DNA from 4 places in the Allobosea sp. 10L417 genome. Region 1 is predicted to be linked to each of the others. Evidence: predicted binding sites of a transcription regulator. Region 1 holds the regulator's gene; each other region holds the start of a gene.
The links. The regulator PhoB, encoded in region 1, activates phosphate uptake and scavenging genes when phosphate is short. The targets are predictions, from matches to a motif close to TGTCATNNANCTGTCAT.
Positions count from the first base shown of each region.

Region 2: a site for PhoB is predicted at 3,069-3,085, ahead of phnC (phosphonate ABC transporter ATP-binding protein). Genes of this name have one in related genera too.
Region 3: a site for PhoB is predicted at 4,885-4,901, ahead of AC1DE3_RS19765 (esterase-like activity of phytase family protein). Genes of this name have one in related genera too.
Region 4: a site for PhoB is predicted at 4,045-4,061, ahead of AC1DE3_RS12915 (ExeM/NucH family extracellular endonuclease). Genes of this name have one in related genera too.

Region 1 is NZ_JBFTJP010000001.1:1,030,377-1,038,237, forward strand. Features, by position in the region: gene AC1DE3_RS05235 (amino acid ABC transporter ATP-binding protein) at 1-655, opposite strand, end outside; gene AC1DE3_RS05240 (amino acid ABC transporter permease) at 652-1,545, opposite strand; gene argH (argininosuccinate lyase) at 1,542-2,957, opposite strand; gene AC1DE3_RS05250 (LysR family transcriptional regulator) at 3,054-3,977, shown strand; gene AC1DE3_RS05255 (SpoIIAA family protein) at 4,032-4,418, shown strand; gene AC1DE3_RS05260 (DUF3175 domain-containing protein) at 4,435-4,719, shown strand; gene AC1DE3_RS05265 (hypothetical protein) at 4,971-5,150, opposite strand; gene phoB (phosphate regulon transcriptional regulator PhoB) at 5,258-5,956, opposite strand; gene phoU (phosphate signaling complex protein PhoU) at 5,968-6,687, opposite strand; gene pstB (phosphate ABC transporter ATP-binding protein PstB) at 6,895-7,701, opposite strand; gene pstA (phosphate ABC transporter permease PstA) at 7,741-7,861, opposite strand, start outside.
Region 2 is NZ_JBFTJP010000013.1:106,096-113,956, forward strand. Features, by position in the region: gene AC1DE3_RS24910 (efflux RND transporter permease subunit) at 1-1,107, opposite strand, end outside; gene AC1DE3_RS24915 (efflux RND transporter periplasmic adaptor subunit) at 1,107-2,186, opposite strand; gene AC1DE3_RS24920 (TetR/AcrR family transcriptional regulator) at 2,337-3,029, shown strand; gene phnC (phosphonate ABC transporter ATP-binding protein) at 3,186-4,004, shown strand; gene phnD (phosphonate ABC transporter substrate-binding protein) at 4,082-4,996, shown strand; gene phnE (phosphonate ABC transporter, permease protein PhnE) at 5,139-6,020, shown strand; gene phnE (phosphonate ABC transporter, permease protein PhnE) at 6,017-6,871, shown strand; gene phnF (phosphonate metabolism transcriptional regulator PhnF) at 6,984-7,730, opposite strand; gene phnG (phosphonate C-P lyase system protein PhnG) at 7,819-7,861, shown strand, end outside.
Region 3 is NZ_JBFTJP010000008.1:146,397-154,257, forward strand. Features, by position in the region: gene xylF (D-xylose ABC transporter substrate-binding protein) at 1-605, shown strand, start outside; gene AC1DE3_RS19750 (sugar ABC transporter permease) at 699-2,027, shown strand; gene AC1DE3_RS19755 (ATP-binding cassette domain-containing protein) at 2,037-2,855, shown strand; gene AC1DE3_RS19760 (SPW repeat protein) at 2,900-3,262, opposite strand; gene AC1DE3_RS19765 (esterase-like activity of phytase family protein) at 3,459-4,817, opposite strand; gene AC1DE3_RS19770 (2-hydroxyacid dehydrogenase) at 5,058-6,002, opposite strand; gene deoA (thymidine phosphorylase) at 5,999-7,324, opposite strand; gene deoC (deoxyribose-phosphate aldolase) at 7,325-7,861, opposite strand, start outside.
Region 4 is NZ_JBFTJP010000004.1:120,374-128,234, forward strand. Features, by position in the region: gene AC1DE3_RS12915 (ExeM/NucH family extracellular endonuclease) at 1-3,768, opposite strand, end outside; gene AC1DE3_RS12920 (Zn-dependent hydrolase) at 4,664-5,908, shown strand; gene AC1DE3_RS12925 (LysR family transcriptional regulator) at 5,877-6,866, opposite strand; gene AC1DE3_RS12930 (DUF2252 domain-containing protein) at 7,029-7,861, opposite strand, start outside.

The sequences.
Region 1 (7,861 bases):
GTTCATGCGTGACCACGATCATGGTCATGCCGGAGGCCGCGAGATCGCGCATCACGCCCAGCACCTCGCCGACGAGCTCGGGGTCGAGCGCCGAGGTCGGCTCGTCGAACAGCATCAGCTTCGGCTTCATCGCCAGGGCGCGGGCGATGGCGATGCGCTGCTGCTGCCCGCCCGAAAGCTCGCTCGGATAGGAATCGCGCTTCTCGGCGAGCCCGACCCGCTCCAGCAGCGCCGTCGCTTCGGCGACGATCCCCTTGCGCGGCCGCTTCAGCACGGTCAGCGGCCCCTCGATGATGTTCTGCAGCGCGGTCATGTGGTTGAACAGGTTGAAGCGCTGGAAGACCATGCCGGTGACGAGGCGCTGGCGCGCGATCTCGACATCGTTCAGCTCGTGCAGCTCGTCGCCGACGCGGCGATAGCCGATCAGCTCGCCATCGACGCGGATCGCGCCCTGATCGATCTTCTCGAGCTGGTTGATGCAGCGCAGCAGCGTCGATTTGCCCGATCCCGACGGCCCGATGATGCACTGGACCATGCCGGGCTCGATCGAGAGCGAGACGTCGTTCAGCGCCTTCAACTCGCCGAAGAACTTGCTGACGTTCGCGATCGTGACGATCGCGTTGTGGCTCATGGCCGTGTTCGCCGTCGCGTTCATGCCGATTGCTCCTGCACCGCCGCGCGCTTGGTGCGCCGCCCTCCCCGCCCCTTCGAGAAGTGACGTTCGAGGAAATACTGTCCGATCTGCAGCAGCGTCACCACGAGCAGATACCAGCCGGCAGCGACGATCAGCAGCTCGATGACCCGGGCATTGGCATAGTAGATCGTCTGCGCATTGCGCAGGATCTCGGCGTACTGGATCACGCTCGCCACCGAGGTCAGCTTGACCATGCTGATCACCTCGTTGCCGACCGGCGGGATGATGACGCGCATCGCCTGCGGCAGCACGATCCGGCGCAGCGTCGTCAGCCGGGTCATGCCGATCGCCTTGGCGGCCTCGGTCTGCCCCTGGTCGACGGAGAGGATGCCGCCGCGCACCACCTCCGCCGTATAGGCGCCCTGGTTCATGCCGAGCCCGAGCAGCGTCGCCATGAACGGCCCGATGATGTCGATGGTGCGCCAGGAGAACAGGCCAGGGATGCCGATGGTCGGGAAGACCAGCGCCAGATTGAACCAGATCAGGAGCTGCAGCAGCAGCGGCGTGCCGCGGAAGAACCAGATATAGAACAGCGCCACGCTGCGCAGCACCGGGTTCGGCGACATGTACATGATGGCGAAGATCACGCCGAGCACGACGCCGAGCGTCATCGCACAGACCGTCATGATCAGCGTGTTGCCGAGGCCGGCGATGATGGCGGGCGCGGTGAAGAACTGCCGGACCACCGGCCAGGCGATGTCGCCCTCGACGAAGGCCATCACCAGCCAGGCGAGGATGGCGAGGATGATCGCCGAGGCGACCCAGCGCCCGTAGAAACGCCGCGACACGATCCTGAGATGCGAGACCTGGGCGAGATCGCGGCTGCTGATCGGCGAAGTGGCGGCGCTCATCGGCCCGTCTCCCGGCTCCAGGTTTCGAGGGCGGCGAGCTTGCCGCGGAAGCGGTCGATCTGCTCGCGCACGCGGTCGGGCGCCGTGCCGCCATGGCCGCTGCGCGCAGCGACCGCGGCATCGAGCGTCAGATGGTCGAGCACGCCGGCATCGAGGCGCGGATCGACCGCCCTGAGATCGACAGCGTCGAGCGACTCCAGCTCCCGGCCCAATTCCTCGCAATAGCGCACCAGCGCCCCCGTGATCTCATGCGCCTCGGCGAAAGGCACGCCGTTGCGGGCGAGATAGTCAGCCACCTCGGTCGCCAGCGCAAAGCCGGAACCGGCCTGGGCGCGCATCGTCCCGGCGTCGGCGCTCATGCTGGCGACCAGCCCGGCGAAGGCCGGCAGCACCTCTTCCAGCACGTCGACGGCGTCGAAAGCGGCGCGCTTGTCCTCGGCGAGATCGCGGTTATAGGAAAGCGGCAGCCCCTTCAACGCCCCGAGCATGGCGACGAGGTCGCCGGTCAGCCGTGCCGCCCGGCCGCGCGAGATTTCCGCGATGTCCGGGTTCTTCTTCTGCGGCATGATCGAGGAGCCGGTGGCGAAGGCGTCGTCCAGCGTCACCCAGGCGAATTGCCTGGAGGCCCAGAGCGTCACCTCCTCGGCGAGACGCGACAGGTTGGTCGTCAGCATGGCCGCGACGAACAGGAACTCCGCGACATGGTCGCGCGCACCGACCGCGTCGACCGAATTCTCGAACGGCCCGTCATAGCCGAGCGCGTTGGCGCTGAGCTCGGGATTGAGCGTGATCGCGGAACCGGCAAGCGCCGCCGCCCCGAGCGGAGATTGGCCGGAGCGCTTCTCCCAGTCGGTCAGGCGAGAGGCGTCGCGCATCAGCACCTGGCCGTGCGCCATCAGCCAATGGCCGAAGGTGACCGGCTGCGCGCTCTGGAGATGCGTGAAGCCGGGGCTGACCGAGGCTGCATGCAACTCGGCCTGGTCGGCGATCGCGGTCAGCAGCTCGGCCAGCATGCCCGCCAGCGATCGCGACTTGGCCCGCAGATAGAGCTTGAGGTTGTTGGCGGCCTGGTCGTTGCGCGAGCGTCCGGCACGCAACTTGGCGCCGGTCGAGCCGATCCGCTCGGTCAGGATGCGCTCGATGAAAGTGTGAACGTCCTCGTCCTGCGGGCCGGGGGAGATCCGCCCCTCGACCGTATCCTGCGCGATCGCATCGAGCGTGGTCAGGATGGTGTCGAGCTCCTGCGCCGTCAGCAGCCCGGCGCGCGCCAGTTCGGCCGCATGGGCCTTGCCGCCCGCGACATCCTGCGGCACCAGCCTCGCGTGCTCGCCGGCCGCGCTCGACAGCTTCATCAGCCGCGGATCCGGCGGCTTGCGGAAGCGTCCGCCCCACAGGCGGGTCGTCTGGTTCATGATGCTGGCTCCTCCCGTTAGGGAAGAATGACCTCTTGACCGAAAGCCCGGCAAACGAAACGATCTCCGCAGAGATAGTCTAAAAAGGAATACCCCATGGCCGCCGGCCGGGCTCCGCCGTCATCGACCGCGCTGCGGGCCTTCACCACGGTTGCGCGCCTGGGATCGACCGCCCGTGCCGCGCTGGTCGTCAACCTGACCCAGAGTGCCGTCTCGAAGCAGATTCTGTCGCTGGAGCACCACCTCGGCACCGTGCTGTTCGACCGTAGCCCGCTCGGCCTCAAGCTCACCGAGGCCGGAGCGATTTATCTGCCCTATGCCGAAGCCGCGCTGGAGCAGATGGAGCGAGGCGCCAGGCGCCTCGCCGAGCGCAGCGCCATTGCCCGGCCGATCCGCCTGCACATGATCGCGATCGCCGGTGAGCGCTGGCTGATGGCCCGCTTTCCCGCCTTCGCGGCGGCGCATCCCGGTGTCGACGTCCAGTTCACCAACTATGTGAGCGAGAGCGAGACCGAGGAGCCGGATATCGAGATCTCTCACGGCGTCCCCCCCTGGCCCGACAGGGAGGCCCACTATCTTTTCGGCCGCGATGTCGCCCTCGTCGCCGCGCCCGGCCTCGTCGAGCGCATGGGGGGCTTTCGCCGCCCGGCCGACATTCAGAAGATGACGCTGCTGCAGCACTTCCAGATGCCAACCTTCTGGGCCGAGTTCACCGAAACCCACGACCTGCGCGGCGCGGTGCCTGAGCATACTGTGCGCTACGGCTACTATTCCGTCATCATCAGCGCCGCCGTCGCGGGGTTGGGGGTCGCGCTGACGCCGCGCTGTTACGTGGCGGACGAGTTGGCCTCGGGCGCGCTCGTCAACCCGCTCGGACTCGGCTTCACCAGCGCGACGGGCTGCTGGCTCATCCGCCCGTTGGGCCAGCCGCAACGCCCCGGCCTCGATGAATTCATCGGCTGGCTGCGCTCCGAAGCCGCGCGGTTCGATGCCGCCACCCGTGGATCCTCAGCCGCCTGATCATTGGGCGAAACTTCCGCTCTTGCCCCGCGTTGTCTGGAGCAAGGAGGAGTCATGTTAACGATCCTGCCCGCCCCCGACCATGTCGGCGCCTACCGCCTGTCGCAGACGCTGACCAGCGACGATCTCGATGGGATCATGGCCGATATCGACGCGAAGCTCGCACGACACGAGAAAGTCGGCATCCTCGCCGACCTCACCGATTTCACCGATATGACCTTGGCTGCCGCCTGGAAGGATGCGCGCTACAGCCTCGGCAAGCTGTGGGAGCTGCAACGCTTCCCGCGCGAGGCGGTGATCACCGACAGGGGCTGGCTTGCGGCCTTCGTCGACCTGCTCAATCCGGCGATCCCCTTCGTGACTGTTCGCACCTTCAAGCCGGAGGAGTACGAGACCGCATTGACCTGGGCCGGCGACATCGAGGGCGGACCAAACGCCTGACCGACAGGAGGACGCCATGCCCGTCCACAAGCACAGATGGTCGGCCGATATCACCAGCCGGAGCAACGCGCTCGATTTCGAGAAAGCCGTGTTCACGCGTGGCGATCCGCGTCAGATCGCGCGCTCGCTGAAGCGGTCGGCCGAGCACAGCCGCCGGCGCAAATCGGGCCCCTATCGCTCGGCGATGTCGATGCTCACCTTCTACATCAACCGCGCCGGCCGGAAACTGCCGGCCGAGCGCCGCAGAACTCTGGAAGCGGCCAAGCACAGCTTGCGCCGCCTCTTCCACCGAGAGGGCTGAAGCGCCTGCCGTCGCCCTTCAGGGGATCGACCTGAAGGCCGGTTCTCATCGCGCCCTGCCTCCCTTGCGCGCCGGATCATGCGAGAGGTGGCTGTCGCGTTCGCCGCCGCCACCCGAAACGCGAGCGTGCCGCCGGTTGTCATCGGCAAGCGGATGTCCGGCGGCTTCTTCGCGTTCTCATGCGATGAGCCGGGGCCGCCGTGCCGGATGCTCTGCGGCGCCTTGGTCGAGGTCGACGTTCGGCAACCTCCTCAACGATCCTGTTGCAGACCCTGATGGGTCGTGTTGATGCGTGTATTGCCCTGCTGGCCCTGCTGATCAGGCTGGCTTGGTCGGCGCTCGCCACCTCTGGCGCTGCGCAGATCGCGCTCGGCATGATCTGGCTCGCCCGGACCCTTGTCGCTTCGATTGGCCGGCGGGATGGGCGGCATCTTGCTCACGGCGACCTCCTCTGGCTCGCGTCGATCTTCAAGATCAACGCGAGCGGCCGGGCAAGGTTCACGGCAAGTTGCGATGAGGAGCAGAGCTGCAGCGCCGCTCAGCTGCGCGCAAAGGTTTCGTCGAAGGCGTAACCGGCGCCGCGGACTGTCCGCAGCGGATCCTTGGTATTGGCCGGCGTGATCGCCTTGCGCAGCCGGCCCACATGAACGTCGACGGTGCGCTCATCGATATAGACGTCGCGGCCCCAGACGGCGTCGAGAAGCTGGGCGCGCGAATAGACGCGGCCGGGCGCCTGCATCAAGAACTCGAGCAGCCGGAACTCGGTCGGGCCGAGATGCAGCTCGCTGCCGGCACGGCGGACGCGCCGGGTCGTGCGATCGAGTTCGAGGTCGCCGGCGGCGAGCAGCCCCGCGACATGGCCCGGCTTGGCGCGGCGCAGCAGCGCCTGTATGCGCGCGATCAGCTCCGGCAACGAAAAGGGCTTCACCACATAATCGTCCGCGCCAGTCGCGAGCCCGCGCACGCGTTCGGTCTCCTCGCCACGCGCCGTCAGCATGATGATCGGCACGCGTTCGGTGTCGCGCCGCGAGCGCAAGCGGCGGCAGAGTTCGATGCCAGAAAGGCCCGGCAGCATCCAGTCGAGCAGCACGAGATCAGGCGTGTGGTCGCGCAGATGCAGTTCGGCGTCATCCCCGCGCGCGACGCTGTCGACCTCGAAGCCCTCGGCCTCGAGATTGTAGCGCAGCAGCAGGGTTAGCGGCTCCTCGTCCTCGACGATCAGGATGCGTGCGGCCATGATGATCTGCTTCAGTTCCCGGTGATCGCCTCGACCTCGATATTGGTCGTGTCGAGCTTCGGCCGGTTCACGTCGAGCGAGTCGCCGGTGATGAGATAGTGGATCGTCTCGGCAATGTTGGTGGTGTGGTCGCCGATGCGCTCGATGTTCTTCGCGCAGAACAGGAGATGCGTGCAGAAGGTGATGTTGCGCGGATCCTCCATCATATAGGTCAGGAGCTCGCGGAACAGCGAGGTGTAGAGCGCATCGATCTCGTCGTCGCGGCGCCAGACGTCGAGCGCCTTCTGCTCGTTGCCGGCGGCGTAGGCGTCGAGAACGTCCTTGAGCTGCGCCTGCACCAGGCGGCTGATGTGCTCGAGCCCGACCACGGCGCGGTGCGGCGGCTGGAACTGGCCGGCGATGGCGACGGCGCGCTTGGCGATGTTCTTGGCGAGATCGCCGACGCGCTCGATGTCGGCGGCGATGCGGATCGCCGAAATCAGCTCGCGCAGGTCGTTGGCGAGCGGCTGGCGCCGGGCGATGGTCAGTACCGCCTTTTCCTCGACGTCCCGCTGGAGGTTGTCGAGGCGCTGGTCGGCCGTGATGATCTTCTGGGCAAGGCCGGTGTCGCGGCGCACCAGCGCCACGGTCGAATCGCCCAGCATGCGCTCGGCCATGCCGCCCATTTCGGCGAGGCTGCGGCGGATGCCTTCGAGATCGGTATCGTAGGAGCGGACGATGTGGTCGGTCATGGGCGGCGTGTCCTCTAGATCATTAGCGCCGATGCAGCGTCGTCGTTTTCAGGTCGGCATGCTCAACCCTCAGCCCTCATCCTGAGGAGCAAGCGAAGCTTGCGTCTCGAAGGATGCTCCGGTTGGTTCCGGAGCCTCCTGGACCATCCTTCGAGACGCCGCTCGCGCGGCTCCTCAGGATGAGGGCTGCTGGTTTGAAACCGGTCTTCAGCCGAACCGGCCGGTGACGTAGTCCTGCGTCTGCTTCTTGGCAGGGTTCATGAAGATGGTATTGGTCGGCGCGAATTCGACGACCTCGCCCAGATACATGAAGGCGGTATACTGCGAGATGCGGGCCGCCTGCTGCATGTTGTGCGTGACGATGGCGATGGTGAAGTCGCTCTTCAGCTGCTCCAGCAGATCCTCGATCTTGCCGGTCGAGATCGGGTCGAGCGCCGAGGTCGGCTCGTCGAACAGGATCACTTCAGGCTTCTGGGCGATGGTTCGCGCGATGCACAGGCGCTGCTGCTGGCCGCCGGAGAGACCCATGCCGGAGCTCTTCAGCTTGTCCTTGACCTCGTCCCAGAGCGCGGCACGGCGCAGCGCGCCCTCGACGCGGTCGTCGAGCTCGGACTTCGGCGGCTTCTCGTAGAGGCGGATACCGAAGGCGACGTTGTCGTAGATCGACATCGGGAAGGGCGTCGGCTTCTGGAACACCATGCCGACGCGCGAGCGCAGCTCGTTCACATCGACATCGTTCGAGATGATGTTGCGCCCGTCGAGCATGATCTCGCCGGTGGCCTTCTGCTCCGGATAGAGCGAGTAGATCCGGTTGAAGATGCGCAGCAGGGTCGACTTGCCGCAGCCCGACGGGCCGATCAGCGCGGTGACGTGCCGGTCGCGGAAATCGAGATTGATGTTCTTCAGCGCCTTGTGCTCGCCGTAGTAGAAATCGAGGTTCTTCACCGCGATCCGGACGGGCGCCTCGGCATCGAGCGTCTGCGGGGAGAGTTCAAGGGTCGAAAGCATCGACATGGTCCTCAAGGTCGGACGCGACCGGGTTGGATTCAAGTCTTATTTGCCGCCGGCGACAAAGCGGCGGGCAATGATCGAGAGCAGCAGGATCGAGACCGTGATGATCAGCGATCCCGCCCAGGCCAGTTGCTGCCAGTTCTCATAGGGAGCGGAGGCGAAC
Region 2 (7,861 bases), on a different contig from region 1:
CAGCGAGACCGGGATCGTCACCAGCGGAATCAGCGTCGCCCTGAGCGAGCGCAGGAAGACGAAGATGATGAGAACGACGAGGACGATCGCCTCGATGATCGTCTGGAACACCGCCTTGATCGAGCGGTCGATGAAGATCGAGCTGTCGTAGGAGACCGCGATAGACATGCCGTCGGGCAGATCCTCGATGATGCCGGGCAGCGCCGCGCGCACGCCGGACGAGACGTCGAGCGGGTTCGCGGTCGCCTGCTTGACGATGCCGACGGTCACCGAGGGCGAGCCCTTGAACCAGGCCGCGTTGCGCTCTTCGAGCGCGCCGAGCTCGACGCGCGCCAGATCCTTCAGCTTGATCGGGAAGCCGGCGGCATCCTTCACCACGATCTCGCGGAACTGCTCCGGCGTGACCAGGCCGGTCTGCGACAGCACGGTGAACTCGCGGTCGCTGCTCTCGATCCGGCCCGATGGAATCTCGATGTTCTGGGCGCGAACCGCCGCCTCGATCTGCTGGACGGTAACGTCATAGGCGGAGAGGCGCGAGCGATCGAGCCAGATGCGCATCGCATATTGGCGCTGGCCGAGAATGCGGACCTCGGCGACGCCGGTGATGTTCTGGACGCGCTCTGCGATGAAGCGATCGGCAAAGTCGGTCAGCTCGAGCGGGCTGTGCCGCGTGCTGGTCAGCGACAGGTAGAGGACCGGCTGCGAATCCGCCTCGACCTTGGCGATGATCGGTTCGTCGATCTCTTCCGGCATGCGCCCGCGCACGCGGCTGACGCGGTCGCGCACGTCGGAGGCCGCAACGTCGGGATCGATGTCGGGGCGGAAGCGCACCGAAATCTGGCTGCGCTCCTGGCGGCTGGCCGAGGAGATGATCTCGATGCCCTCGATGCCGGCGATCGAGTTCTCCAGGATCTGCGTGACCTGGGTCTCGATGATCTCGGCCGAGGCGCCGCGATAGATCGTCTGCACCGAGACGATCGGCTCGTCGATGTTCGGGTATTCGCGGACGGTGAGGCGGCCATAGCAGACGATGCCGATCAGCATCACCAGCAGGCTCAGAACCGTCGAAAGGACGGGCCTGCGGACGAAGAGCTCGAACAGGCTCATCAGAGCTGGCTCGTCTGGACGGGCTTTTCCTTGACGGAGATGGTGCTGCCGTCACGCAGCCGCATCTGACCGGCGGTGATGATCTGCATGCCGGGCTTCAGCCCGCCGACCACCTCGACCTTGCCGGGCAGGCGCTTGCCGAGCTCGACCGCGACGCGGCGCGCCTTGCCGTTCTCGGCGACGTAGATCATCTTGCCGACGCCATCAGGCACCACCGCCATCTCGGGGATGACCATGGCGTTCTCGCGCTGGTCGACCGTGATCGACAGCCGGGCGAACAGGCCGGGCTTCAGGGCGAGATCGCCGTTCGGAACGTTGGCGCGCAGACGGATCGCGCGGCCGTTGACGTCGACGACCGGGTCGATCGCGAAGATCTGGCCCGTGAAAGTCCGGTCCGGAACGGCATCGACGCGCACCTGGACGGGCTGGCCGACCTTGACGCGGCTCAGATAAATCTCCGGCACCCGGAAATCGACCTTGATCGGGTCGATGCTGGTCAGCACGATCAGCGGCTTGCCGACGGAGACATAATCGCCGATGCCGACCGAGCGCAGACCGACGACGCCGCTGAACGGCGCGACGATGGTCGATTGCGCGAGCTTGGCCTTGGCAAGCTGGACGCGCGCCTCGCTGGACGCGAGCCGCGCCGTCGACTCGTCGAGCGCGACCTGCGTGCCCGAGCCGCGCTGCACCAGCGCCCTCAGCCGCTCGTTGGTGTCGCGCGCCAGCCCGAGATCGGCCAGCGCCTGCTTCAGCTCGGCATCGAGGATGGCGGTATCGAGCTTGACCAGATCCTGACCGGCCTTGACCCGCTCGCCCTCCTTGAAGCCGAGAGCGACGACGCGGCCGGCGATTTCGGAAGCGATGATCACGGATTCATCCGCGGCGAGCGTGCCGAGCGCCTCGACCTCCTCGTTGACGGTCATCGTCTCGACGGAAGCCACCTCCACCGGCACGGCTCGCGGCCCGGAAACGGCGCTGGCCTGGGCCTGCTGCGTGCCGGCGCGCTGGTTGCGGTAGGCGTAATAGCCGCCGCCCGCGAGCGCCGCGACCACGACGAGGAGAACAAACCGCTTCATAAGACTGGACGCTCCAATACCGCGCGACTATCTTAGACTGGACAGTCTAGTTTGATAAGAGGCCAAGTGTGCGGGAGCATGGCTGACACCCCCCTCCGTCGACACCGGGCAACCCCTCTCACCGAACCGGCAGGCGGCGAGGCAAGACCCGTGCCGAAACCCCTCCGGCGAAACGGCGCCAAGACACGCCTGCTCGATTCCGACCAGACCGAAACGAACCCGGCCAAATCCCTTTCCGCCGAACGCGCGCGCCCCGACAAGCACGACGCCATCACCCGCGCAGCCGCCGAAACCTTCCTTGCGGAGGGGTTCGAGCGCGCGAGCCTCGACCAGATCGCCCATCGGGCCGGTGTTTCGAAACAGACGATCTACAGCCATTTCGCCGATAAGGAGGCGCTGTTCAAGGCGATTTGTGCCGGCCTCACGGAAACGTTGACTCTGCCGCTCGAGCAGGCGTCGCCCGCCGCCGATCTGCGCAGCGCCCTGACGCAGCTGGGCGAGGACATGCTCAAGCTCATGCTGCGTCCGGCCTCCCTCGATCTGCACCGGCTGGTGGTCAGCGCCTCGCCACGCTTTCCCGAGCTCGGCCGCGCTGCCTATGAGGCCGGCGCCAAGAGAATGAGCGCCGCCATCGTGACGCTGCTCATCGAACGGTCACGCGTCGGCCACGGCGTTGCCCGCCCGCTCGGCCTTGCCGAAGCCGATCTCCTCGCCGAACAGTTCGTCGGCATGCTGCGCGGCCTGCACCAACTGCGCGGCCTTCTCGGGGTGAAGCCGATGCCGGCCACCCAGCGGAAAGCCTATGTTCGCGCCTGCGTCGACGCGCTGCTGAACGCGCTCTGACGAGGCCATCCAAGGTCACCGGATCGCGCTTTCGGCCACTGTCACGCCGCTGTCATCAGCCGCCGCTAGCTCTCGTCGCCATGGAGATGAGTTGCCCCACGGTCAGGGCCGGACGGGGCTGCGCTCATGCCCGCATCGTGCGCGAGAACCCATCACATGCTGCGTATCGAAGGTCTGACCAAGCGCTTTGGCGACAAGAATGCTGTCGACAATGTCTCGCTGTCGATCCCCAAGGGTGAGATGGTCGGCGTGATCGGCAGGTCCGGAGCCGGCAAATCAACTCTGCTGCGCATGCTCAACCGGCTGGCGGAGCCGACATCCGGCCGGATCGCCTGCGAGGAGCAGGAGGTCACCGCGCTGAAGGGGGCTTCGCTGCGGCGCTGGCGCCGCGACACGGCGATGATCTTCCAGCAGTTCAACCTCGTCGGCCGCCTGGACGTGCTGACCAACGTGCTGCTCGGGCGCCTGAACCACCGCTCCGCCGCCCTGACGCTGGTCAAGAGCTTCTCCCAAGACGACAAGATCCGCGCCATTGCGGCGCTCGAACGTCTCGATATGGGGCATCTGCTGGCACAACGCGCCGAGACCCTGTCCGGGGGCCAGCAGCAGCGCGTCGCCATCGCCCGCGCCCTGGTCCAGGAGCCGCGCATCATCCTCGCCGACGAGCCGATCGCCTCGCTCGATCCCCGTAACACGCAAGTCGTCATGGACGCGCTGTTCCGCATCAACCGCGAGGACGGCATCACCGTGATGTGCAACCTGCACGACCTCGATATCGCGGCAAAGTATTGCGACCGGCTGATCGGCATGGCGGCCGGCAAGGTCGTGTTCGACGACGTGCCGCAGGCGCTGACGCGCGAGGTCGCAGCCGAACTCTACGGCATCGAAGCCAAGGATGCCGGCGCCGAGGCGCTGGACGCGCTCGATGCCATCGCCGCCTCCGAGGCGAAGCGCGCCCGCCAGAAGATCGCCTGACAAGCGAAGGATCGCCGGCGCGGCCAAAGGCCGTCGCCGCGAAAAGAGCATCCCGACAGCAACCAGGAGCAGACCCAATGCTGACCCGTCGTCATACCCTCAAGCTCGCCGTCGCCGGCCTCGCCGCCACCGCTGCCCCGGCCTTTGCCCAGGACTGGAAGGCGAAGTATCCGGAGCTCGTCTTCGCGATCATCCCGGCCGAGAACGCCTCGGGCGTGGTCGAGCGCTACACCCCCTTCGTGAACTATCTCGCCAAGGAACTCGGCACCAAGGTGACGCTGCGCATCGCCAATGACTACGCCGCGATCATCGAGGGCCAGCGCGCCGGCAACATCCATATCGGCATGTACGGCCCGGCCTCCTTCGCCCGCGCCCGCATGACCGGCGCCAAGGTCGACGCCTTCGCGATCGAGACCAACCTCGACGGCACGAAGGGCTACCACTCCGTCTTCTACGTGAAGAAGGACTCGCCCTATCAGAAGGTCGAAGACCTCAAGGGCAAGAATCTCGGCCTCGTCGATCCGAACTCCACCTCGGGCAACAACGTGCCGCGCTTCGTCCTCAACCAGATGAAGATCGAGCCGGAAACCTTCTTCTCCAAGGTCGTCTACACCGGCAGCCACGAGAACGCGGTCATCGCCCTGCAGCAGGGCACCGTCGACATCGCCGCCAACTGGTGGAACGACGAGCAGGAGTCGAACCTGCAGCGCATGGCCCGCAAGAACATGGTCAAGGCCGACGACTTCCGGATCATCTACAAGTCCGAGCAGATCGTGAACTCGCCGATGGCCTATCTCACCGACCTGCCTGATGACCTCAAGGCCAAGATCCGCGACGCGGTGCTGAACCTCGCCACCAAGGACAAGGCCGCCTTCGACAAGATCTATGAAGGCAAGCAGGGCCCGCTCGTCGCCGTCGACAACAAGGCTTACGACCCGATCATCGAGCTCAACAAGTTCGTCGACGACCTCCGCAAGAAGAAGTCGTCGTAATCATCAGCACGTCATGCCCGGGCTTGACCCGGGCATCTCCCGACAGAGATTCCCGGGTCTGCGCTTCGCTTCGCCCGGGAATGACGCCCTTGTCCGGGATCGGCACCAGCCGGTCCCGAGACGGAGTGGAAGCGCCCCCGCCATGACCCTCGCGATCGACCGCAACGACCCGGCCATCCTGGCCCATGCCGAGACATATCGGCAGGCGGCCGTGGCCAAGCGCCGCCAGGCGCTCATCGGCGCCGCCGTCTTCATCGTCTGCGTCCTGCTGGCCGCGCGCGGCTCGGAGGTCGATCTCGCCAAGTTCTTCGCGAACATCCACCGCTTCCCGAAATACATCTACGAGACACTGCCGACGCTGCGCCTCGCCAGCCTCGGCTCAGACCTTGCGGAATGGTATTGGGGCCTCAAGAACTGGCTGAAGCTGCTCTGGCAGACCATTCTGATCGCCTATGTCGGCACCGTGCTCGGCGCCGTCGGCGCGTTCCTGTTCTGCTTCGCCGCCGCCGCCAATCTCGGCCGGTCCGCATGGCTGCGCTTCACTGTCCGCCGCTTTCTCGAATTCTGCCGCACCGTTCCGGAAATCGTCTTCGCGCTGATCTTCGTCATCGCCTTTGGTCTCGGCCCGTTGCCGGGCGTGCTTGCCATCGCCATCCATACCATGGGCGCTCTCGGCAAGCTGTTCTCAGAGGTGGTCGAGAACATCGACCTGAAGCCGGTCGACGGCGTCACCGCCTCCGGCGGCAGCTGGTGGCAGATCGTGCGCTTCGCCGTCGTGCCGCAGGTGCTCTCCAATTTCGCCAGCTATGCGCTGCTCCGCTTCGAGATCAATGTCCGCGGCGCCTCGATCATGGGCTTCGTCGGCGCCGGCGGCATCGGCCAGGACCTGATCGAGGCCATCCGCAAATTCTACTTCACCGATGTCAGCGCCATCCTGCTGCTGATCATCGTCACGGTGATGCTGATCGACTACGGCACCGAGCGCCTGCGCCACGCCCTCCTCAGCCTGGAGCACGGTCGATGAGCCTCGCCTTCACCCCGGCCGAGCGCGCCGACATCGTCAACCGCCACCAGGCCGCGATCCGCGGCTCGCTCAAGACGAAGCTCGCCACCATCGGCACCATCACCGTGCTGCTCGGCCTCTTCCTTTACGGGCTGACGACCCTTGAGACCTCGCTCTGGAAGATCCTCGCCGGGCTCGGCAATCTCGGCTCCTTCGTCGGCCTGATGCTGCCTCCCAACCCCGGCTCCTGGGCCCGCGCCCTGATCTTCGTGCAGGCGCTGTTCGAGACGATCGCCATCGCCTTTCTCGGCACCGTTCTGGCGGCGACACTCGCCCTGCCGCTCGGCTTCATCGCGGCGCGCAACGTCGTCGCCAACCGCGTCGTGCATTTCCTGGCCCGCCGCTCGCTCGACACGGTGCGCGGCGTGGACGCGCTGATCTGGGCGCTGATCTGGGTGAACGTCGTGGGCCTCGGCCCCTTCGCCGGCATGCTCGCGATCATGACCAGCGATCTCGGCGCCTTCGGCAAGCTCTATTCGGAAGCGATCGAGGCCGCCGACCGCAAGGCGGTCGAGGGCGTCGCCTCCGTCGGCGGCGGCAAGGCGCATGAGATCCGCTTCGGCCTGCTGCCGCAGGTGCTGCCGGTCATCGCGAGCCAGGTGCTCTATTTCATCGAATCCAACACCCGCTCCTCGACGATCATCGGCATCGTCGGCGCCGGCGGCATCGGCCTCTATCTCGCAGAGACGATCCGCACGCTGGAATGGCAGCAGGTCTCCTTCCTGATCCTGCTCATCCTCGCCGCCGTCTCCGCCATCGACTTCCTCTCCGGCAAGCTGCGCTTCGCCATCATCGGCAAGCGGGCGAACTGACCTCCTGGGCCGTCGTTCTCGGGCGTAGCGAAGCGAAGACCCGGGAAGCTCCCGCGGCAAGAGGCGGCTCTTCGTCCTGAGATGCTCGGGTCACGCCCGAGCATGACACTCCTCAACGATCCCCGAACGGCTCGATCACCATTTCCATGCGTTCGGCAGCGAAGACGCTCGAGACCAGATGCACCGGCGTCAGGTCCGGCAGCGCATCCACCGCCGTCGAAATCATCACGGCAGCCTCGGGCGCGATCTCCAGCAGTTCTGCCTCCCGCTCATCGGCAAGCCGCGCCGTCAACCGTGTCGAGAGGCGCACATAATCCGTGATGCCGTAGACCTTGAAGGCTGCCGTGATAGAACCGGCCGCCTCACGATAGGCCTTGTCGAAATCCGGGAAGCGCTCGACCGAGAGCCAATGCGTGCCCGTGCCCATCGGCACGCCATCGGCGAGGCTTACGCCCCGCACGCACCAGAGCGGCGTCCCGAGCTTCAGGCCCAGCGCCGTGCAGGCCGCCGCCTCGCCGACGACCGTCTCGGCCGACAACATGCGGCTCGTGCCGGTGATGCCGAGCTTGCCCATATTGGTGCGCATGCTGACGCGCCGTCCGATCGGATAAGGCAGGCGCGGCGCTGTCACCTGCGTGCCGCGTCCGCGCGAGACAGTGACCAGCCCCTGCTCGGCCAGATGCCGGAAGGCCTGCCGCACGGTGTGGCGATGCACACCGTAGCGTTCCGCCAGCGCGACCGAGGCCGGCAGCGTGTCGCCGAGCTTGTATTCGCCGCGCCCGATCGCATCAGCCAGTTCATCGGCGATGCGCCGCCAGGCTGTTCCGCCATCCCGTTCCGCGATTGCCGCATCCGTCATCAAAATTTCATCCGAAAAGTATAGACCTTTGCCATCAACTCTTCTAGCATAGTCTAGACATTCGGAACTGACCAGCGAGCCCGCGCCGATGAGCCAGAAAACCGCGAGACAAGGCTGGATGGCGACGCTGG
Region 3 (7,861 bases), on a different contig from region 1:
GCAATTACGTCTTCATCAAGGGCTCGAGCTCCGACCCGAACGCCAATTTCCTCTATCAGGGCTCGATCGAGGTGCTGAAGCCGGCGATCGACGGCGGCAAGATCAAGAATGTCGGCGAAGCCTTCACCGATGGCTGGCTGCCGGCCAACGCCCAGCGCAACATGGAGCAGATCCTGACGCGCAACCAGAACAAGGTCGATGCCGTCATCGCCGCCAATGACGGCACCGCGGGCGGTGCCATTGCGGCGATGGATGCACAGGGGCTCTCCGGCTCCGTGCCTGTCTCCGGCCAGGATGCCGACCGCGCGGCGCTCAACCGCGTGGCGCTGGGTACCCAGACCGTGACGATCTGGAAGGATGCGCGCGAACTCGGACGCAACGCCGCCGAGATTGCACTGAAGCTCGCAGGTGGCGCCAAGCTCTCCGAGATTCCGGGTTCGGCTGCCTGGGACCAGGGCCCGTCCAAGCAGAAGATGACGGCGCTCTTCCTCAAGCCCGTGCCGGTGACGAAGGACAACCTCGCCGTCGTGATCGAGGCCGGCTGGGCACCGAAATCGGCGGTTTGCCAGGGCGTCGCGTCCGGCAAGGTCAAGGCCTGTGACTAGAGCAGGCTGCGAAAGAGTGGGAACCGGTTTTCCGCGAGAAGCCTGCTCCAGTTTTTTGGTGAGAGATGGATTCAGATGTCAGATGGGGTCGCTATGCGATCCCATCTGACATCGTCCGGCTCTGACGTGGCACCCGCGCCGGCCAACCCGGCGCAGGATGAGCGCAGCCTTGCCGATCGTCTGCGCGAGATCGAGTTCGATCCGCGCATGATCGGCATGGTCGCCGCGCTCGCGGTGATCTGGCTCGGCTTCAACTGGCTGTCGGACGGCGCCTTCCTGACGCCGCGCAATCTCTGGAATCTGCTGGTCCAGACCGCCTCGATCGCGATTATGGCCTGCGGCATGGTGCTGGTCATCGTCACCCGCAACATCGACCTCTCCGTCGGCTCGATGCTCGGCTTCGTCGGCATGGTGGTCGGGCTCGTGCAGGTCCGGCTCCTGCCCGAGATCTGGGGCTTCGAGCACCCGCTGACCTGGGTCGTCAGCCTGCTGCTCGCGATGGCGCTGGGCGGGTTCGTCGGGCTGCTGCAGGGCGCGCTGATCGCCTATCTCGCCATCCCCTCCTTCATCGTCACGCTCGGCGGCCTCCTGATCTGGCGCGGCGCGGCCTGGTGGGTGACGCAGGGCCAGACCATCGCGCCGATGGATTCGCGCTTCCGCCCGCTCGGCGGCGGCGTCGAGGGCGCGATCGGCACAAGCGCCTCCTGGGCGATCGGCATCGCGCTCTGCGCCGCGATCTCGATCGGCGCGGCGCTGATCCGGCGCCGGCGCAAGCGCTTCGGCTTCCTGCTGCGCCCGCTCTGGGCCGAGATCACGATCGCCGGGCTCGGCTGCGCCACGGTTCTGGCGATGGTGATGGTGGCGAACGCCTATGCGCTGCCCGCCGGCATCGCCCGGCGCGTCACCGAGGCGAAAGGCGGCATATGGCCTGAGGGCGGCCTGACCATCGGCCACGGGCTCGCCGTTCCCGTGCTGATCGCGCTCGCGGTCGGCGTCATCATCACCTTCATCGCCAACCGCCTGCGCTTCGGCCGCTATGTCTTCGCCATCGGCGGCAACCCCGAGGCCGCGCAGCTCTCCGGCGTGAACACGCGCAAGGTGCTGATGCTGGTCTTCGGGTTGATGGGCGTGCTCGTCGGCATCTCCGCCTGCATCTCGACGGCGCGCCTGAACGCCTCGACCAACGCCGCCGGCACGCTCGACGAGCTCTATGTCATCGCTGCCGCTGTCATTGGGGGCACCTCGCTTGCCGGCGGCGTCGGCACCATCGTCGGCGCCATGCTCGGCGCGCTGGTGATGCAGTCGCTGCAGTCCGGCATGGTGCTGATCGGCGTCGACGCGCCGCTACAGAACATCGTCGTCGGCATCGTCCTCGTCCTCGCGGTCTGGCTCGACGGGGTCTACCGCAAGCGGCTGAGCTGAGGAGGAGCGATGAGCATCACGGAATCGGCTGGTCTCGCCGACACCCATCCGGGCCAGGGCACGCCGCTGATCGAGATGCGCGACATCTCGATCGCCTTCGGCGGCATCAAGGCCGTCGATAGTGCGAGCGTCGACCTGATGCCGGGCGAGGTCGTCGGCCTGCTCGGCCATAACGGCGCCGGCAAGTCGACGCTGATCAAGATTCTGTCGGGCGCCTACCGGGCCGATGCCGGCACGATCCGCGTGAATGGCGATGAAGCGGCGATCACGAGCCCGCGTGACGCCAAGCAGCAGGGCATCGAGACGATCTATCAGACGCTCGCGCTTGCCGATAACGTCGATGCCGCCGCCAACATCTTCCTCGGTCGCGAGCTACTCTCCGGCTGGGGCACGCTCGACGATGCGACGATGGAGGCCGAGACTCGCAAGGTGATGGGTCGGCTCAACCCGCATTTCCGTCGCTTCAAGGAGCCGGTGAAGGCGCTCTCGGGCGGCCAGCGCCAGTCGGTCGCGATCGCGCGCGCCATCTATTTCAACGCCCGCGTGCTGATCATGGACGAGCCCACGGCGGCCCTCGGCCCGGCCGAGACGAAGCAGGTGGCGGAGCTGATCCTCCAGCTCAAGAAGCAGGGCATCGGCATCTTCCTGATCAGCCATGACCTGCACGACGTCTTCGATCTCGCCGACCGCGTCACGGTGATGAAGAATGGCAAGGTCGTCGGCACGGCGCGCACTGCCGACGTCACCCAGGACGAGGTGCTGGGCATGATCATCTCGGGCAAATGCCCGCCGGCCGCGGTGGCCGGCCCCGGCGCGCTACGCAGCTAGATCGCGCCGGGTCGATTCTGGAGCGGCGGGGAGCGCGAAGCTCCCTACGCCGTCGCGTGCGGCTCGTGCCGATAATCCCAGACTGCCCAGCCCGAGATCGCCGCAGTCAGCAGGCCGACGATCATGTGAGGCCAGAAGGCGCGGAGGTTACCGGTGAAGCCCAGCATCCAGGGCGAGGCCACCAGCCAGAGTCCGAGCGCGAGATTCAGCCATTCCTCCCATTCGGCGAAAGCCGAAAGCGCAGCGACCGCAATCACGGCGAGAGCCACGCTGACGATCCAGGCATTGCGCGTCGGCACGAAGTCGCCGACGAAGCCCATGTACCATGGGGAGAAGAACAGCAGCCCGGCCAGGATCAGATTACACCAGTCCTGCGGTCGCCTGACGTTTGTATTCGCGGTCAACATGATCACCTCCATCGGTGACGATCATCCAACCACTACGCCTCGCGCATGAGGCGCTTGGTCATTTTTATTATACGCTCAGGTCAGCAATAGCTCAAGAACAGAGTAGGAACGCCCGGCGGCCGATCGAATCCGACCGCCGGGCAAGACGACATGAGCCGCATCGCTGCGCCCAACCGAGCCAGCGATGCGGGCGTTCTCACTTCGCGTCGAGCAGTTCCTTCACCGAGAGCAGGACGAGTTCGTTGTCATCCGCCTTCTTGGGATCACGCGAGGACGAGAACGGCAGGTTGTTGTCGTTGCCGACGACGATGATGCCCTTGGCAAGATCGACGACGTCGACGTTCTCGATGGTGAAGAACGGGAAAGGCAGCACGCCGTCGATGGCGCCCTGCTTCGCCTTCTTGTCGGGGTCGGCGATCTTCATCAGGTCGATGAAGCCGATCCTGCGCACGGGCTTGCCGACATTGGCGTCGGTCATCTCGATCTTCACGATGCGCTTGAATTTGGCGAGGTCGTGGAAGCAGTCCGGGCCCTTCTGTCCGGCGGCACAGGCCTTGTCGGCAGTGCCTTCGCCGTTGTCGCGCTCGATGATCAGCGCCGTCGTCGCGTCGATCATGTTGAAGTCGCCGATGGCGAGGCCCTTCTGCTCCAGCGGGAAGTACCAGGAGCGGCCGGTCCACTTCTCGTTGGCGACATCGAATTCGAGGATGCGCAGCACTTCCTTGCCGTCGACCTCTTCATTGCCCTTGGTCTCGGCGTTCCAGAGCGGCCCCTCCAGCAGCGGGTAGAGGAAGCGCCCGTCGGGAGACTGCGCCATGCCCTCATAGCCCTTGGAGCGGCGGACATTGAATTCGACGGACTGGTTCGGTGCGCCGGGCGTCGTCACGGCGTAATGGTCCGGCGAGCGGGCCGGCTTGCCATCGACCGTGGTCTCGAACACCGCCTCGACCTTGCCGTTGGCATCGACGCGGATGAGGTAGGGGCCGAACTCCTCGCCGATCCAGTACTTGCCGCCGATCGGCTGGATCGACTCGGGATCGAAATCGGCGCCGGTCAGATAGCGCTTCTCGGTGCCCTCATGAACGATGCGAAACGGCACCTTCTTGTCGGGGTCGTGCAGGAAGATGGTCGAGAGACGCTCGATCGCGCCCTTGTCGAAATCGGCCTTGAGACGATGGAAGAACAGCATCGCGTCGGGCGAATTGACCTTGGAGCCGAAGCCGTTGTCGGTCAGGACGAGGAACTCGCCATTGCCGAGCGAGCGGATGCCGGAGAAGCCCTGCACGGGCTGGCCGGCGAATGGCGTGGAAAGACCTGTCGGGCGGCCGCCCGAGGTGCCCATCACCGAACCGACGGTTTCGACACGCTTGCCCGGGGTTACGAACTTGCCGGACACCTTAAGATCGGCCGGCGCATCGGCAGGAGCCGGGATGATCGTGTTCGCCGGCAGCAGGGCGTGACCGACGAGCTTCGACGGAAACTCCTTCTGGGCGTCCTGGGCCCCGGCGAGAATGGTCGAGGACAGGAGCAGGGCAAAGGCGAGCGACAAGCGCATGAAATTCTCCGGGCTGGAAATGACCAACCCGCTTCGCCCGCCCGGATTGCGACCCGACGACAGCGCGGCGACCGTTCGGTGACGGGGCATTTGAACTCGCCAGCCCTCATCCTGGGGAACAGGCGAAGCCTGTGTCTCGAAGGGTGTTCCAGTGTACGCTCGAACCATCCTTCGAGACGCCGCTCTCGCGGCACTCAGCATGAGGACTGGAGCTGAACAGCCACAGAAGCGGCCGATCCTTTAGTACCCCCTGGCCGGATCGACCACATGCTGCAGGGGCTCGCCGGCTTCCAGGCGCCTGATCTGCGCCGTGATCAGCGAAGCGATCGCTTCAGGCTCCGACATCGCCGCGTTATGCGGCGTGATCGTCACGCCCGGATGGGTCCAGAGCGGCGAGGCGGTCGGCAGCGGCTCGGTCTCGAAGACATCGAGCGTCGCGCCTTTCAGCGTGCTGGCTTCGAGCGCCGCCAGGATATCCTCTTCCACCTGCAAGCCACCGCGGCCGGCATTGATCACGAACGGACCTCCGAGGCGACCATCCTGCGCCAGCCCTGCGATCAGCCCGGCGTTGATGATGCCGCGCGTCTCCGGCGTGAGCGGCACGAGGCAGACGAGGATGTCCGTCCGCGCCAGGAACTCCTTCATGCCCTCCTCACCCGAGAAGGTGCGCAGCCCCTCGATGCTCTTCGGCGAGCGGCTCCAGCCGGCGACGTCAAAGCCGATGACCTTGAGCTTGGCGGCGGCATCCAATCCGAGTTCGCCCAGCCCCATGATGCCGACGCGAACCGAGCGGGCCGCTGGCTGGTTGCGATCGTCCTCCCAGAGCCTTTCGCGCTGCTGGCTGAGGTAGCGGTGCTGCTGGCGCAGATACATCAGGCAGTGCAGCACGACGTACTCGCTCATCCGCGTGGTCAGATCGGGATCGACGACGCGGGCGATCGGCACCGCCGGCAGCTTGTCGTCGGCGAAGAGGAAATCGACGCCGGCGCCAAGCGAGAAGATGGCGGCGAGATTGGGCAGACCGGTCAGGCTGCCGGCCGGGTGCTTCCAGCTCGCGACATAATGGACGGCGCGGCGGTCGAAGGGCTCGCCGAGAACCACGATCGGCATCTCCGGCAGCAGCGCCTGGAACCTGGCGCGCCAGTCCTCGACATGCCAGCCCGTCATGGCCAGAAGCAAACTCATGCCGACACCCTCTCCGTGATCCGTTCCGCGACGAGCCGGCCGCGCGCCGCACCCTCACCGATCCAATAGGCCTTGCGCAAGCGCGCACTCGCCGCGGCGAACTGCGCCTCGTCGCGCGCGTGGATGATCCCGAGCGGACGCTCCGCGCCAATCTCGGCTCCAATGCCAGCCAGTTCGACGATGCCGACGGCATGGTCGATCGGGTCCTGCGGGCGGACGCGGCCGCCACCGAGCGTGACGACCGCAAGCCCGACCGCACGCGTGTCGACCGCGACGACCGACCCCGCCGTTTCGGCGAAGACCGGCTTCACGATCGGCGCAAAGGCGAGATGATTTGCCGGCTTTTCCAGCAAGTCCGTCGGTCCTCCGAGCGCCGCCACCATCCGCGCGAAGCGCTCGGCCGCCGCACCCGAGGCGAAGGCATTCTCGATCTTTTCGCGCGCGGCATCGAGATCGGCGGCGAGCCTGCCCAGGAGCAACATCTCGGCGCCCAGCGCGACCGTGACCTCATGGAAGCGCGCCTCGCGGCGGCGGCCGGTCAGATGGTCGAGCGCATAGGCGACCTCGAGCGCATTGCCGGCGACCGAGGCGAGCGGCTCGTCCATATCGGTCAAGAGCGCGTGTGTCGGCAGCCCGGAATCGTTGGCGACGGCGACGAGAGCCTGCGCCAGCGCCTGTGCCTTGGCGTAGTCGGGCAGGAAAGCACCGGAACCGAACTTCACATCCATGGCGAGGCCGTGCAGTCCGGCGGCGAGCTTTTTCGACAGGATCGAGGAGACCAGCAGCGGAATCGTTTCGACCGTCGCCGTCACGTCCCGGATGGCATAGAGCCGCTTGTCAGCCGGGGCGAGATCGGCGGTCTGGCCGATGATGGCGCAGCCGACCTCCCGCACGACCTTGCGGAACAGATTGATGCACGGCTGGGTGACATAGCCCGGCACGGCATCCAGCTTGTCGAGCGTGCCGCCGGTATGGCCGAGGCCGCGACCGGAAATCATAGGGACGTAGCCGCCGCAGGCCGCCACCGCAGCCGCCAAAGGCAGGCTCACCGTATCGCCGACGCCGCCGGTCGAGTGCTTGTCGAGGGCGGGGCCGGGCAGATCATCCCAGCGCAGCACGGTTCCGGAATCGCGCATGGCGAGGGTGAGCGCGACGCGCTCCTTCTCGTTCATGCCGTTGAAATAGACCGCCATGGCGAAGGCGGCCGCCTGTCCTTCGCTCACCGAGCCATCGGTCAAACCGGCGATGATCTGGCGAATATCCGCATCGGGCAGCTCGGCACCGTCGCGCTTGGCGGCGATGATCTCCTGGGTCAGGCGCATTCAGTAGCTCCCACGCGGCGGCACTCCGGGCGCAGCGCCGCCGATTTCCTCGACGAGCGCGGTGTAGAGACCGCTCGCACCGAAACGGAAAGTCGCGGGCGTCGCCCAGTCCGGGCCCATCATCGCGTCGGCGAGAGCAAGGTAGCTCTTGGCATCCGCCAGAGTTCGGATCCCGCCCGAGGGCTTGAGCCCGATCGGGCGTGCTGTCATGCCGATCACGCCGAGCATGGCGCGCGCCGCCGGAATGCTGGCCGAGCGCGCGGTCTTGCCCGTCGAGGTCTTGATGAAATCGGCGCCGCCCGCGATCGCGAGCTCGGACGCGACCCTGACCTTGTCGAGATCGGGATATTCGCCGGATTCGAGGATGACCTTCAGCAGCTTGTCGCCACAGCGCATCTTGACGTTGCGGACCATGGCGGCCGCTGTGGCGAGTTGCCCGGCCAGCACGGCGCGCCAGGGCAGGACGAGGTCGATCTCGTCGGCGCCAGCCTCGAGCGCCTCCTCGGTCTCGCGGATGGCGGGCGCGATCGGGGTGTC
Region 4 (7,861 bases), on a different contig from region 1:
GCCGAGATAGGAGTATTCGCCGTCGGTGTTGACGATCAGCGTCGGCTTGCCGTCGGCACCGGCGGTGACGATCGGATACGGCCCGTCGAATTCGGCGCTGTGGCCCGGGAAGTTCTCGGCCACGTCGTCGGCATCGCCCAGCCGGGTATGGGAGCCAGCCGCCAGGATGATGTCGACGCCGCGCAGCTTGGTCGCGAGCAGCTGCTCGTACTCAAGCTGCTGCAGATGCGACTGCACGATGATCTTGTTGATGCCTTCAGCGATCATCTCGTCGATGATCGGCTGCAGCTGGCTCGCCAGCAGGTCCATGTCGTCGACCTCGGCGCCATCGCCGGGGAAGCCCTTGACCTCGGTGCCGGTCGGCGAGGAGATGCGCTCGAGGATCTGGGTGGTCGCGCCGATCAGGCCGATCTTCTCGCCGCCCTTGGTGATGATGGCGGCCGGCGCGATGCGCCCGTTCAGCGTGTCGACGTCCGGCGTCGGCGTCGCGCCGTTGCCGACCGTGTTGGTGTAGCGCGGGTTGAGGTCGGCATCGGCCGAGAAGTCGAGGTTCGACGACAGATAGGCGAAGTCAGCGCCCTTCCAGCCGGCGACCGAGCCTGCGGTGATCGCGTCGCGCAGCACCTTCGAGCCGAGGTCGAAGTCATGGTTGCCGATCGTCGAGGCGTCGATGCCGATCGCGTTCATGATGGCGATGTCGGCCGCGGCGATCGGCTGGTTGACGCCGGCGGCGATGGTCGATCCGGTAGCCGCGTTGATCGCCGCGCGCACGGACGGATCGGTCCCGGCGGCGATGAACGGACCCGGCAGGAAGTTGTCGCCGCCCGAGAGCGTCAGCGTATTGGCGAAATCGTCGTCGAAAGCATCGACCAGAGCGGCGAGGTTCTTGGCGGTCTGGCCGGCGAGAAGGCCGGCTTCACCGTCGGAGAAATGCAGGAGCTGGAGCGTGAAGGCGGTCGTAGACACGGGGTTCTCCGTCAGATCAAGCCCGACGATGATCGGGTCGTGATCGGATACGCGGGCGATCACCTCGGAATTGAAGATCGAGGGATCGCGCTCATTGGTGATGAGATCGGCATTGAAATTGAGCTGGTAGTCGACCGCATCGGCCTCGTCGGCGTTGATGTGCCAGTCGGCGACGCCGGTGACCTGGGCCGAGAGGCTGCCATTGGTCAGGACATGGTCGAGCGAGCCGGTCTGGCCGTCGAAGACGTAGCTGTAGCCGTCGGCGCCGTGATCGGTGAAGCCGGCGTTCAGCAGCACGTCGATCGGGTCTTCCTTCGCGTAGGCGTTGAGGTCGCCGAGGACGAGTACGTCCTGGTCGTGCGAGCCGGTCGGATCGGTGCCGAGCCATTCGACCAGCGCCTTGGCGGCAAGCTCGCGCTGGCTGTTCCAGCCACCGTTGCCGTCCTTGATGTCAGCATCCTCACCGGTGCCGGAGCCGCCCTTCGACTTGAAGTGGTTGACCACCGCGGTGAATTCACCGCCGCTGGCGAGTTCCTCGAAGGTCACGGCCACCGCCGCGCGGCTGGTGTTCTCGCCGTTGAAGATGCGGCCGAGCGTGCTCTGGCCCAGAAGCTCGGACGAAACGTCGCTGTCGTCGAGGATCGCGACGTGGGTGTCGATGGAGACGCGCACCGAAGTGACGTCGTAGATGAAGCCGACCGCAATGGCGTCGCCGCCGACGAAGTTCTGGCCCGGACGCACCCAGTCGAACTTGAAGGAGCCGGAGACGCTGTTGAGCTGGTCGACGAGATGGTCGATGGCGTTGCCGCTCGCCCCCTCGATAAAGTTGTTCTCCAACTCCATCAGGCCGAGCACGTCGGCATCGAGCGACAGGATCGTGTTGACCAGCTTGGCGGTCTGCCGGTCGAACTCTGCTTGCGTCTCGGCGCCGCGCGGCTCGAAGCCGTTCGTTGTGAGCTGGCCGTTGTCGAGCGTGGTGAAGTAGTTGAGCACGTTGAAGCTCGCGACCTTCAGCGTGCCGCCGACATCCGGATAGCTCGTCGGCCGCGGATTGGCCGAGACCACGTCGTTGATGCCCGGCCCGTTCTGGACCGCGTGCACGCGGAACTGGTTGAAGTCGTAGTCGAGCACGCCGGTGAGACCGGTGATGGTGTCGCCCATGCGCGGCGCGGTGGTGGCGTTGTAGTCGCCATCGACCACGGTGTTGTCGAGATTGGGGTTCGAGACGCTGCGGCCGTCGTCGAAGATGACCGAGCGCGAGGCGATGTCGCGCAGATGCGCGTCGTAGCCGGAAACGCTGGCATCGTGATCGACGGTGTAGGAGTTCGGGCGCTCACCCTGGGTCAGGCGGATTTCGCCGAACTGGTCGAGATTGAACTGCTCGGTGATGGCGAGCGTCTCGGTGAAGCGGACAAGCATGCCCTCGTAGCGCTCGAGATCGGCGACATAAGTGCCGTTCGAGGCGGTCTGCACGCCGACGCTCGGCAGGTCGATCTCGACCGCCATGCTGTTCACGTCGGCCACCGCGCCGGCCTGGACGATCGCGACGGTGGAGGCGTTGAGCTCGGTATTGCCGAAATTCTCGGCGACCACGCCGGTGACGCTGACCTTGTCACCGATCTTCACATCGACGCCGAGGCTGGCATAGGACACGAAGATGCCTTCGGAGGTCAGGGCGTTGCCGTCGGAGTCGCCAGCCTCCTCCTGCAGCCAGAAGCCGCCGAGATTGCGGGCGCCGTCGGCGTCGCTGTTCTGGAAGTCGCCGACGACGATGGCCTCGACCGTGACGGTCTTGCCCACCATCGTGCTGCCGAGGCCGGTGCCTTGCACGGCACTGATCAGGGTGATCGGGGTGCCGTCGTTGTTGACGATCGTCGCGCTCGCCGATTGGGAGGAGGTACCCAGCGTCGCGGTGATCGAGAAGCTCTCGTCGGGCTCCGCCACGGCGTCGTCGATCGTCGCTACGCTGAAGCTTGCAGTGGTCTGGCCGGCAAGGACCGTGACCGCGGCAGGAACGCTGCCGATGTCGCCGGTCGCGCCCGACACGGCGAGGTTGACGACGGTATCGGTGGCCGCGGCCTGGCTCAGCGTGACCGTGAAGAGGAAGCTCTGGCCCTCAGGCTTGGAGGCCGCGTCGACCGTGACCGAGGAGACCGAGACCGCGCCGCCGCCCGCCACGGTGAAGGACTGCGCCGAGAACGGCACGTCCGGGGCGGTGCCATCGTTGCTCTGGTCGCCGGTAGCGTCCTGGCTGACCCAGTTCGAGGCCGTGTTGATCGCCGCGCGATAGGAATCGAAGGAGGCGCCACCGCTGCGCGCGCCGTTGAAGGCGGCGATGTCGGTGTCGTCATCGAGCGTGCTCAGGTCGAGCGCATCCGCGCCCGCGGTCAGGCCGGTATTGGTCAGCACGCCGTTGGCGCTGTTGAAGCCGCCATTGGCGATAGCCGTGATGAAGTTCGGCGCCGAGGCCGAGCCCTGATAGGCGTAGATCGTCTCGTCCGCCGCGCCGATGCCACGGTTGGTGCCGCGTCCGGCCACGGATGCGGCCGCGGTGCCGGTGCTCGCCGAGATCGTCCCGGCGCCGATATTGTCGATGCGCACGATCGTGCCGGCTGCGACGCCCGCGGAGGTCCAGCTGAACGCTCCCTCATTGGTGTCCGCGAAGGCCGAGCCGTTCCACTCGTTATCCTCGAAGATGATGGTCTCGCCGGCCGGAATTTCCGTGAGCGCCACGAATGCGATGTTGTCATTGCCGTCGGCATTGAAACCGACGAACGCAATCGAACCTTTACTGAGCGCCATGGCTGAAATCCCTGTTCCCGATCCGGGGTTTGACGTGGAGGCGAAGGGCGGCGTCGGGCACAATCCGCCCCGCCGCGCTCGGCATTGATCGTTACGGATTGCCCGTGCTCCCGCAGGAGCCCGGGCGATTGCGGGCGATGTTCAGACGAAGTCGATCGAACCGGAGCACGTCACGGGCAGATCCTTTTTAGCCAGCACATCGAAACCCCGGCCGCCGCCAACCGGGTGGCCGGCCCGCATAAGGCGAGCCGGATGCGGGCTTTTGACCCGCCCAAGATGACGGTTGTTTAACGCTTCATTAACGAAACAAATTAATTCGAGAATTGAATCGAAATTCAATGCGCCATGTCGACGTCATTTCAAGAAATGAACGATTGAATGGACATTTGTTCCCGGAAAATCGCATCGAGAAAGGACGTGAAATTTATTCAAAGCCACAGATATAGCGAGATACGCGCGGCAACAGCGAAATATTACTTATCTAAACTTAAATTCAACGCGGAAGACACCAAGGTCAAACGCCATAGTCCCGGCAACGCCGCAATGCCGGTCATCCGGTATCGACGCCAAGCTATGACAGGCTCGCGGCACACACGAATCCATTCTGGCAACGGGGGGCATGGGCATTTTCGATGGGTCAGGCTCCGATGGCTTCACCGGCCTCCAACGCGAAGCTGCGGCAACGGAGCTGCCAAAAACCGGCTTCGAATGATCCCGCAAGCGGGCGCTTAGGTCATCTCGGTCGGCACCCAATGGCAAGCATAGGCAATATCTATTTGCCCGCACGGCCGTATCGCTGAATCCTTGTGCCGTTGCCGGCGGCCGTCAGATCCGGATGCCACGGCGCTTCATCCCGTTGTTCGCCTCCGCCGTCGCGGCGGGCGAGGAGATCGCCATGCCCGGCACCGACAAGCTTCGCATCGATATCGAGCGCTTCTGGAGCACGATCGAACGCTCCGCCGAGATCGGCCCCGGCCGCCCCGGCGGCCTGTCGCGCCTCGCCCTCGGCGATGCGGACAAGCAGATGCGCGACCAGTTCGTCGCCTGGTGCCGCGAGGCGGGTCTCGCGATTCGCGTCGATGGCATGGGCAATATTTTCGCGCGCCGCGCCGGAACCGACGACACCCTCCCGCCCGTCGTAATGGGCAGCCATCTCGACACGCAGATCAATGGTGGCCGCTTCGACGGCATCGCCGGTGTTCTCGGCGGGCTGGAGGTCTGCCGGACGCTGGATGCGCTCGGCCACCGCACGCGCAGGCCGATGGAGATCGTCAACTGGACGAATGAGGAAGGCGCCCGCTTCTCGCCGCCGATGGTCGGCTCCGGCTGCTTCGTGGGCGCTTACGCATTGGACTGGGCGCAGGGGCGCCGCGACGATGACGGCAAGTCGATCGGCGAAGAGTTGGAGCGGATCGGCTATCGCGGCGAGATGGAGGCCCAGCCGCAGGCCTTCGATGCCTATTTCGAGTTCCATATCGAGCAAGGCTACTATCTCGACCGCGACGGCATGCAGGTCGGCGTCGTGACCGGCGGCTTCCCGAGCACCGGCATGCTGGTGGAATTCAAGGGCGAGACCGCCCATACCGGCCCCTGGCCGATGGAGCGGCGGCGCAATGCGCTTCTCGCCGGCGCACGCCTTCTGGTCGAGACGGACGAGATCGGCTGGGCCTATGCCGGCGGCGGCGGCAAGGCCACTGCGGCAAGGCTCGTCGCCTGGCCGAACAAGCCGGGCATCCTCTCCGACTGGGCGCAGGCCGTCTGCGACGTCCGCCATCCCGATCCGGAAACCTCCGAGGTCATGGCCGAGCGCGTCCGCCGCGCCGTCGGCGAGTCCGCCGCCCGCGCCGGCTGCACGGCCGAAATCCTCGATATCTGGAAATGGGGCGGCAGGATCTTCGCACAGGAGCTGATCGACAGCGTCCGCGAGACCTCTCTGGCGCTGGGCTACCGCACGCAGGACATCCTCAGCCAGGCTGGGCACGACGCCTATTTCGTCGCGCGCCATGCTCCGACGACGATGATCTTCGCGCCCTGCAAGGGTGGCATCACCCACAACAATGCCGAGCTCTGCACGCGCGAGGACCTCGAACCCGGCCTCAACGTGCTGCTCAATGCTGTGGTAGCGCGGGCGGATCGCTGAACGCGACCTCGGCCGTCTCCGCCGCCAGCTCCTCGTCCATCGCGGCGAGCTGCTGCTCGAACAGGCGCAGGAACGCTGCTTCCGCGGCACTGAGCTGCATGGCGGGGTTGGAAACGAAATAGAGATCGGCGCCCAGAAGATCCTCGGCTCTCGCGAGATTCCACAAAACGCGGTTCGCCAGAGCCTCCTCCACCGAGGCCAGCGGCAGAATGCCGATGCCCATGCCGGCGGCGATCATACGGGTGACCTCCTCGAGATTGGGGCTTGAGCCGACGACGCGGCTCCCGAGGCCGGCCCCCTCCCGCACGGAGACCATAGGCTCCAGCGCTCCGTCCTGCCCGCAGGCGAGCGCGACGAAGGGCTCATCGCGCAATTCCGCCAGCGTTACGTCGGAAAGCCCGAACAGCGGGTGGCCCCGGCCGCAGAGGATGCCGAATTCCTCGCGCAGCAGCGGGCGGCAATCGAGCCCGGCCAGCGGCTTGGCAAGCAGGCAGAAGCCGAAGGGGCTGAGCTTTTGCGACACGGCGCGAATGATGTCCTGGCTGTTGGCCACGTCGATGCGCAGGCTGACGCCCGGGTGCTTGCGGTTGAGCTGCGTCAGCGTCCGGTCGAGCGGCGACAGCACGACATGGGTCACGACCAGCAGCCGCACCAGCCCGGTCAGGTCGTCATGGTCTTCGGACAGCCGGTCGCCGATGCGCGCGACGCTGCGATAGATGTCGACACATTCCTTGTAGAGCAGTTCGCCACGCTTGGTCAGCACGAAGCGCCGGCTGTCGCGCTGGATCAGCTGTCCGCCGAGCGTCTCCTCCAGCCTCTGCAGGGCGGCGGAGACCGTCGGCTGGCGCACGAGCAGCCGGTCGGCGGCGCGCGTGAGGCTCCGTTCCTCGACGATCACGAGGAAGCTGTGCAGCAGATTCCAGTTCAGATGATGCAGTTTTGGCTTCTTGCCGCTCAAGCGCCTGTCTCCCTGGTCGCTCTCGGCATAGTGCAACTCTCTCGCCGCGGCGAGCTATTGGACCGCGTTTCGCCAACTCCGCAGAAGGGCGCGAGAACATCCTGTTCGATCCCTGGTTGATCGCGCTTCCCGGTACCGGGCTGTGCCTGCTCATCCTCGCCGTCAATCTGCTCGGGGACGGCGCCCGCGATGCGCTCGGCAGCAAATGATCGCCCGCGCCCGGAGCGAGGCCGCTCCTTCGGTCAGTGCCTGCCGGATGTCCGCGTCTCCGCATGGCGAGTTGCGCGTCCGGCGCGACCGACACCGGAGGCCTTCGGTCCAGCTTTGACCGCAGGTTTCTCCGTCGGCTTGCCGGAGCCTTTGGCGGCAACGAGCGCCGCATGGTCCCGCGCGGTCTGCGTGGCATAGGCCATGGCGAAGGAGGTCACTGCCTCGTCGAATATCTCGGACCCGCCCATGTAACCTGCGATGGCTGCCGCATCGCCGGAGCGGACATGCGCGCGCCAGCGTCCGGCCGCACAATTCGGCATAGGCCGTCAGCGCCTGACCCTCGACCATTTCGGCGATCGATCCCAGCCGGCGGTTCTTGAGCTGCCGGACATAGAACTGGCGCCCGCTGGCAGTGTCGTCCGCCCACCCCAGGAACACGTCGCTCGCCGCCTGCAGCATGCGCTGGCCCTCCACCACGCGCTGCCCCTGATGGGGCTGCGCCGGGCTCCGTCCCTTCGTCAGCCGGGTAAGCACGGATGCCTGAGCCTCCTTGACCTGCAGGAACATCGGCTCGTCATCCGCTGTCATGAACAATCCGACCACGCAGAACGTGCCGACGCTGCCGACGCCGACGACCTTGAAGGCGAGATCCCGCAGACCGTAGCGCGCAACCAGCACGCGGCGCTCCCGCGGCAAGGTTTCGCGGTAATGATGGAAGACCTTGTGGGCCTGCAGCGTTCGCATGCCGTCGCGGTCCTCGGGGAGATGGTAGATCAGGGGCGGCC